DNA from 2 places in the Peribacillus sp. NPDC055009 genome. Region 1 is predicted to be linked to the other one. Evidence: riboswitches for the same ligand, from Rfam matches in the RefSeq annotation. Region 1 holds a riboswitch; the other holds the start of a gene.

Region 1 (4,441 bases):
TTTAAAGGTTCAGCATGGGAATATGATGAAGGAACCGATGAATATTATTTACATTTATTCAGCAGGAAACAACCGGATTTAAACTGGGAGAACCCTAAGCTCCGTGAAGAAATCTACAGTATCATGACATGGTGGCTGGATAAGGGTGTCGATGGCTTCCGGATGGATGTCATCAACTTCCTTTCAAAAGATCAAAGCTATACAGATGGAGCCGTTCGCCATGAGAAGCAGTTTGGTGACGGAAGCCCATTTTTCCTGAATGGCCCGCGCATACATGAGTTTTTACAGGAAATCAATCAACGGGCGCTTTCTGGGTACGACGTGATTACGGTTGGGGAGATGCCAGGAGTCACACCGGAGGACGCACAATTGTTCACAGGTAGAGATCGTGGTGAGCTACATATGGTCTTTCAATTCGAACATATGGATTTGGGGAGAGGGCCTGAAGGAAAGTGGAGTAATGATAAGTGGAAGCTTACCGATTTAAAGCGAATTCTTTCCAAGTGGCAGACTGGTTTGGAGGGGGATGGCTGGAACAGTTTATACTGGAACAACCATGATCAGCCCCGGGTTGTCTCAAGGTTTGGTAATGATGGAAAGTATCGTATTGAAAGCGCTAAGATGCTTGCTGCTTGTCTTCATATGCTTCAGGGTACACCTTATATATATCAAGGGGAAGAGCTGGGCATGACCAATGTTGCATTTGAAAGCATCGATGAATACCGGGATATCGAAACATTGAATTCATATGACGAACTAGTCAATTCTCATGGCTGGTCAAAAGAGCGGATGATGTCAGCCATTCACGCCCGCAGCCGAGATAATGCGAGAACACCGATTCAGTGGAATGACTCCCGGAACGCAGGATTCACGCAAGGGACTCCTTGGATTAAGGTTAATCCCAATTTCCCCGAGATTAATGCAGAAAAGGCCTACAATGATCACAATTCCATTTTTCATTTTTATAAAAAGCTTATCCAATTACGCAAGGAACATGATATCGTCGTTTATGGCCGTTTTGAACTGCTGTTCCCGGATGATGAACGAATATTTGCCTACACGAGATCGTTGGAAGAAGAAAAGCTGTTAGTGCTATGCAACTTTAAAGAAGAGCAGGCCTCCTATACTTTGCCTGAAGAGCTGCATGCATATTCTGCCACAAAGCTGATCGGCAATTATGATCAGGAGGAAGAAGGAATCTCCAGCAAACCCCTGCAACCATATGAATGCCGTGTTTATCAATTGAAATGAAAAAAGGACCTGTTCTTCTTCGATTAGGAAGAACAGGTCCTTTGCGTATTATTTTGATTTAAGGTCACATTCCTCTAGGGGAATGATTTTCGTTTTGTGCTTAATTTTATAGCCGAACCATAAGACGAAAAATAGAATCAAGCCAATGTAGGAAACGAACATTGAATTCCAGTCGATCCCATCGCTGCTGAAAGCTTGATAGCCTTGTCCGATAATAATGATAATACAAAGGACAAGTGCGAATATAGGCCCGAATGGGAAGCCTTTTGCCCGGAATGGTAAAGCATTCATATCAAGGCCTTGAGCTGCGTAGGCTTTGCGGAACCGATAATGGGCAATCGCAATCCCTACCCAGGTGACGAATCCCGCCATGCCTGAAGCGTTCAATAACCAGATATAAACGACGCCATCACCGAAAAACGAAGCTAAGAATGCAACGCAGCCAACTAAAGAAGTCACGATAAGGGCATTCACGGGTACTCCTCTTTTATCTAACTTGCCTAGGAATTTCGGTGCTTTACCATCACGTGCCAAGTCCCATAGCATACGGGTTGAAGCGTACATGCCAGAGTTACCGGCTGAGAGTACGGATGATAAAATAATCGCGTTCATGATGGATGCAGCAAATGCAAGGCCGGCCCTTTCAAATACAAGCGTAAATGGACTTACGGCAACATCTTCACTCAATAAACGTGAATCGGTAAACGGAATGATCATGCCAATTACAAAAATGGCTAAGATATAGAATAAGATGATACGCCAGAAAACGGATCTGATCGCTTTTGGGATATTTTTTTCTGGATCCTCACTTTCACCTGCAGTCACTCCAAGCAATTCCGTACCTTGGAATGAAAAGCCGGCAGCCATGAATACGCCTAGAATCGTGAAGAATCCTCCGTTAAAGGGACCTTCGCCCATTGTGAAATTGGAAAAACCGATTGGGTCTTTGCCACCCATGATTCCGAGAATGATCAGAACACCCGTGATCAAGAATATGACGACTGTCACGACCTTGATCATGGCAAACCAGAATTCTGTTTCCCCGAAACCTTTAACTGACATGTAATTGATAAGAAACATAATGATTAACGCAATGGCACTCCAGATAATTGAAGGGCTATCCGGGAACCAGAACTTCATAATTAAGACAACGGCTGCCAATTCGGCAGCAATGGTGATTGCCCAGTTATACCAGTAGTTCCAACCAATCGCAAAACCGAAAGACGGATCGACGAATTTGGATGCATAGACACGGAACGAACCGGCCACTGGCATGAACGCTGCCATTTCTGCAAGACTTGTCATTAAGTAATAAACCATGATGCCGATGATTGCGTATGCCACCAAGGCACCGCCGGGTCCGGCTGAATGAATGGCCCCGCCACTAGCTAAAAATAAACCTGTTCCAATCGTTCCACCTAATGAAATCATCATTAAATGACGCGCTTTCAGGCTCCTTTTCAGTTCAGTAGGGCTTGATGGTGATTGTGAATTTGACAATTGATGTTACACTCCTTTTTATTGGAAGGGAACGAAAAATAAAAAAACAGCAGTCGAAAAAGATCGACGGCTGTTTATAATAAACCCGTTTATCCTTCCGAAGATAGCTCCCCACGCTTTTTTGAAAAAACGTGACAGTGGTGTTCCTGTTCGGTTACACCGCCAGCAAGAATATACATGGAATATACCCTAACTTCGGCAACTTATCCTTTCAAACGGAGTCTTTAATTTTCCAGAATCTCGTCCGTTTTACTTTTATAAGCTGCAGCCTCTAACTCATCGGTAAATGAGGAAGTATTCAATTTTCTAAAATCGTTTGCGTCAGTTTAATAGGTGACGTCGGACGATTGTACTCATGAAATTCATGCAATCGTTAATAGATTGCTAGTAATTGAGTAAACTTTACTATATCAAAATTATAAAATAACTTCTGGGATATCGCAATGATTATTTTATGTGGTTATTTTTTCCTAGTTGAATGATGGCAGTAAGGAAGAATTCAAGTGACGATATACTAAAATAAAGCATCCTGATAACTAAACGGTTTTCCTTTTTATTAGGGCGTAGTCCAGTTTTACATGTTTGACCTCTCCAGGATTCTCAAATAGGTCCACTGCCATTTTCCCAATCCATTCCAGCGGTAAGGAAATGGTCGTGATGTCGAGCATTTCGCCAAGGCTATCATTATTGAAGCCGAGAATGGCCACATCTTCCGGTACCCTTATACCCGATTTCTTAGCGGTAAGAATGAATCCTGCCGCCGTGTCATCATTCGTGATGATGATGGCTTCAGGTTTATCCATCATCGAATTCCATTCCTGAAACAATTGTTCACCGTCTTTGATGTGATAACTGCCTTCAAACAGCCATTCTTTATTGTTTATAAGTTGATGTTTACTCATGATATCGTTAAAGGCTTTTGTGCGGTGGGAACTATTTCTGCTTTTTTTACGGCCGAGGCTGTATCCGATTTTCTTATATCCTTTAGCGATCACGTACTCAAGGGCACAGGAGAAAGCTGCATAATGATCAATGCTGATGGATGAGAATTCAGCCTGAGCTGTATCTTCACATAAAATAATCGGTCCGTATTTTTGATATTCCAAGAGGATTTTCATTTCTGAAATCCTTGAACAAACGATAATGCCATCGAGCTGCTTCATTTGCAGCATATTAAAAGCCTGGATTTCTTTCTCTCTATCATAATTTGTTTGAAAGATGACGATATGACAGCCGATTGCATTTGCCTGTTTAGTGATTCCGTTAACGATTGCCCCGTAATATGGGTGATTGTTGAAGGGGATGATGATGCCGATAAGATTGGTCTTGCCTTTTGAAAGATGAATGGCGTTGATGTTTCTCGTATAATTCAAACGATTGATCGCTTCTAAGACGCTCTTTCTTTTATCGGGGCTTACATATGGATGATCATTCAATACACGAGACACTGTTGAGACAGATACACCAGCACATTGAGCTATTTCTTTAATATTTGTCATGGTATCACCGTTTTTTCTTTTTTTTTATTGTACAGTATGAAACCCATTTCAGGGCAAGGGAACAGTGTGGGACTGCTGAAGATTTCTTCAAATAAGGTCTTGTTCTGGTATTGGTTTCATCCTTTAAGATTTGTTTAAGTCTTAGAGGAGGAGGAAATCATGATGTTCCAAACTTTAATCACCCTGGTTGT
Region 2 (4,441 bases), on a different contig from region 1:
GATATTCTCGGAAAAGACTCTAATCAAATCCTCTATTGGGCAGGTAAACAATTAGCAAGAAAATTCCCATTGAATGGCGATCAGGAAGTGATTGAATTTTTCCAAAGCGCTGGATGGGGCAATCTGGAAATCTTGAAATATACGAAACACGAGATGGAATTATCCCTGACGGGTGAAATAATCAGCCGCCGCCTGGATTTACACCCTGATTGTCACTTCCAACTTGAAGCCGGTTTCCTTGCCGAGCAGTTTACACTGCAAAAAAAATTCCTCAGCGAATCAACGGAAGAAATTAAACGCCGCGCAAAAAAAGTGATATTCACCATCCAATGGGATCCCAGAGATCCAATCTAATAAGCCCTTAAAACAGACTTACCCTTTTTACCGGAAGTCTGTTTTTTATTGGACTCCTGACACTTAAGCTAGCACATTTGCATGCTGACCTAGTTTAAATGCTTCATGAAGAGATTCAACCGCCTTCACCATTTCCTTTTCATTGACGACAGTCGAAACTTTAATTTCCGATGTGCTGACCATTTTCACCTGGATGCCTGTATTGGCCATCACTTCAAACATCTCGGCAGCCACTCCCGGATTGGATACCATACCAGAACCGACGATGGATACTTTTGCCAATCCGCTCTCCGTTTCGACTCGGTCGAATCCCAATTGTTCTTTATTATTTTCCAGCACGATCAAGGCCGCTTCCGTATCTTCACTTTTTGTGGAAAAAGATAGATTGGTCGTATCCTCGGCAGTCATGCTTTGAATGATGATGTCCACATTAATCCGGTTTTTCGCAAGTGTTGTGAAGATTGTGGATAATGCACCAAGTGATTGGGGCAAACCATATATTGTGACCCTCGTAATACTGTCTTCAAAAGCAATCCCGCGTACAATTAAGTTTTCTTCCATAGTTGCTTCCTCCTCAATGATCGTTCCTGATTCTCTCTCCATGCTTGAACGGACTTCAAGCGGTATTTGATAATTTTTTGCATATTCGACAGCCCTTGGATGAAGGACGCCCGCCCCCAAGTTGGCAAGTTCCAGCATTTCATCATAAGAAATCGATTGGAGTTTTCGTGCGCCTTTTATGTAGCGAGGGTCCGTTGTGAAAACACCCGTTACATCCGTATAAATATCGCATCTATCCGCATTCAGCGCTGCAGCGATGGCAACCGCTGTCGTATCGGAACCGCCTCGCCCTAAGGTAGTGATTTCCCCATTTGCATCGTTCCCCTGGAAACCAGCCACGACCACTATTTTCTTATCCTGAAGCTGAGCTTGGATCCTCGTGGCATCGATGTTTAAAATCCGGGCATTCCCATGAACGGATTCCGTTTGCATGCCAGCCTGCCAGCCAGTATACGAAATGGCTTCATGACCTTCTTCAATCAATGCCATCGTTAACAGGGAAATCGTTACCTGCTCCCCCGTAGTCAATAGCATATCCATTTCCCTCTTGCTCGGGGTTCCGGAAATATCCCGGGCCATGGAAACCAATTGATCCGTGGTTTTCCCCATGGCTGAAACAACGACGACTACCTCATTTCCATTCTGCGCTTCCTCGATTACCCGATTGGCAACATTTTTGATTTTTTCTACGCTTCCGACGGATGTTCCGCCAAATTTTTGAACGATTAATGCCATCCTCATGCACCCTCTCTACCTTTTTAGGCAATAAAAAAAGCAATGAGAAATATCTCATTGCTGTGATCACATATCTAAATACTGTAAACACAGTGAGATAGCTCTCCAGGATATAAACCCTGACAATCCGACATTTATTAAATGTCGGACCAGGAAAACAAGGTATGAGTCTTGTCTTCCTTCGGCGTCATCCCCTTTCAAAACCTTTCATGGAAGCTCATACTTCTCCAGGTTTTTACTCTTGAATTCCGCACCTCTATCAGCACTTTTAAGTTGTCTAGTTAAAAATTCTTTTTAATCATAGCATAGAGATTTATCGGTAGCAAGATTATTCTTGTAATTTTCTAACGATTCCCTCTGCTACCCCTTTTGGCATGCCAGCTTCCATGATTTCCTCGGCGGTTGCCTCTTTGATTTTCTTCAATGATCCAAAATGCCTTAATAATTGCTTCCTTCGCTTTTCCCCGACTCCTGGAATATCATCAAGCTGGGAGTGAACTGCATTTTTCCCGCGTAGCTGGCGATGGAATGTAATCGCGAACCGATGGACTTCATCCTGAATTCTTTGCAATAGGTAAAATTCCTGGCTCCGTGAATCAAGAGGTACGATTTCAAGCGGATTTCCGATCATCAATTGCGAGGTCCTATGCTTTTCATCCTTAATGAGGCCTGAAAGTGGAATATCAAGGCCCAATTCATTTTCCAGAATATCCCGAACGGCTTCCACATGTCCCTTTCCGCCATCAATGATGATCAAGTCCGGAAGCGGCAGCCCTTCTTTCAATACCCGTGAATACCTTCTTCTGACCACTTCACGCATCGATTCATAATCATCAGGCCCTTGGACCGTCTTGATCTTATATTTGCGGTACTCCCTTTTTTCCGGCTTTCCATCAATGAACACGACTAAAGCGGAAACTGGGTCACTTCCCTGGATGTTGGAGTTATCGAAAGCTTCAATTCGATGCGGGGTGTAGATACCCAGTTGCTTCCCGAGGTTTTCCACCGCATTGATCGTTCTTTCTTCATCCCTTTCAATCAAAGAGAATTTTTCCTGAAGCGCGATGGAGGCATTTTTATTCGCCAATTTAAGCATGTCTTTTTTCGCTCCCCGTTTCGGGTGAATCGTTTTGACACCAAGCAGCCCTTCGGCCATTTCGGCATCCACTGATTCAGGCAGCAAGATTTCCTTTGGTTTAAAGTGGTTCGTAATCTCGTAAAACTGACCGAGGAATGTAAGAAGTTCCTGTTCGGGTTCATCGTAGACCGGAAAAAGTGAAACATCCCTTTCTATTAATTTACCCTGCCGGACAAAAAATACCTGAACGCACATCCAGCCTTTATCATAAGCAAAACCAAATACATCCCTGTCGATGAAATCTGTCGTCATCATTTTCTGCTTCTCCATCGTAATATCGATATGGGCAATTTTGTCACGGAACTCCTTGGCCCTCTCGAAATCGAGATCTTCCGATGCCTCCAGCATTTTTTCAGTCAGTTCTTTTTTTATTTCAGTATGCCCGCCGTTCAAGAACCTGTTGATATCATCCACCATTTTTTTATATTCCTGTTCCTCTACATCATATACACATGGGGCCAGGCACTGGCCAAGGTGATAGTAGAGACAAACGCGATCAGGTAAAGTATTGCATTTTCTTAGGGGATAGATGCGGTCGAGCAATTTTTTCGTTTCGTTAGCTGCAAATGCATTCGGATAAGGACCGAAATATTTACCTTTGTCTTTTTTGACTTTTCGCGTAATGATTAGACGTGGGTGGCGTTCCGCAGTCAGCTTTATGAAGGGATACGTCTTATCATCCTTCAGCATGACATTATATTTTGGGTCATGTTTTTTGATTAAGTTCAACTCTAAAATAAGAGCCTCGATATTGGAAGAGGTGACAATATATTCGAAATCCTCAATTTCATTCACGAGCCGGAATGTTTTTCCGTCATGAGATCCCGTGAAATAAGAACGGACACGATTTTTCAACACTTTCGCTTTGCCTACATAGATGATCGTTCCCTGACGATCTTTCATTAAATAACAACCAGGTTGATCGGGAAGAAGGGCAAGTTTATTCTTTATTTGTTGATTCATGCATTCAGCCTCCTGTTCTCCCTTTTTTACAATTATTATATATCAAGATAGCGAAAAAAGCTTCAAGTCCGCAGACTTGAAGCTTTTTTTAGCTAACCTACTATTACGCGTGTTTTGAAATAAGTTCAGCAAGTGCTTCTTTAGGTTGGAAACCAACAACCTTATCAACCACTTCACCGTCTTTAAGCACGATTAATGTCGGGATGCTCATCACACCAAATTTTCCAGCTGTTTCTTGGTTTTCATCCACATCCACTTTTACGATTTTTGCTGTATCGCCAATTTCAGTATCAAGCTCTTGAAGAACAGGAGCGATCATTTTACAAGGTCCGCACCATGGAGCCCAAAAATCTACAAGAACGACACCTTCGCTAGTATCTGTTGTGAACGTTTGGTCAGTTGCATTTATAATTGCCATATATATTTCCTCCTCAAATTTACTCAAATAACTAAAAACAGTATATCATTGTTGCTCGAATCGATGCTAATATTTTGCTTCAGTGGTAGGATGTCCAAAAAAAGAGTAAATATGCAGGCCAAATAAAGGGGCAAGACATGTATCGGCTTATGCCAAATGTCTTGCCCCTCATCTGTATTATTTCTATTACGCGTTAACTTTAAGTTTTTTGAATTCTTCCGTTAGTAACGGAACGACTTCGAAAAGGTCTCCGACAATTCCATAATCCGCCA

The links. A riboswitch is a leader RNA that binds a small molecule or an ion and turns the genes downstream of it on or off. The one in region 1 is predicted to bind lysine.
Region 2: linked by a shared signal. The riboswitch ahead of ACWF5P_RS03040 (aspartate kinase) and the one ahead of ACWF5P_RS04680 (amino acid permease) in region 1 are both predicted to bind lysine.

The regions. Positions count from the first base shown of each region.
Region 1 is NZ_JBSGVZ010000002.1:177,959-182,399, reverse strand. It holds gene ACWF5P_RS04685 (glycoside hydrolase family 13 protein) at 1-1,251, shown strand, start outside; gene ACWF5P_RS04680 (amino acid permease) at 1,300-2,751, opposite strand; lysine riboswitch at 2,848-3,033, opposite strand; gene ACWF5P_RS04675 (LacI family DNA-binding transcriptional regulator) at 3,288-4,250, opposite strand.
Region 2 is NZ_JBSGVZ010000001.1:609,442-613,882, reverse strand. It holds gene ACWF5P_RS03045 (YslB family protein) at 1-354, shown strand, start outside; gene ACWF5P_RS03040 (aspartate kinase) at 418-1,650, opposite strand; lysine riboswitch at 1,741-1,917, opposite strand; gene uvrC (excinuclease ABC subunit UvrC) at 1,979-3,751, opposite strand; gene trxA (thioredoxin) at 3,855-4,169, opposite strand; gene ACWF5P_RS03025 (electron transfer flavoprotein subunit alpha/FixB family protein) at 4,356-4,441, opposite strand, start outside.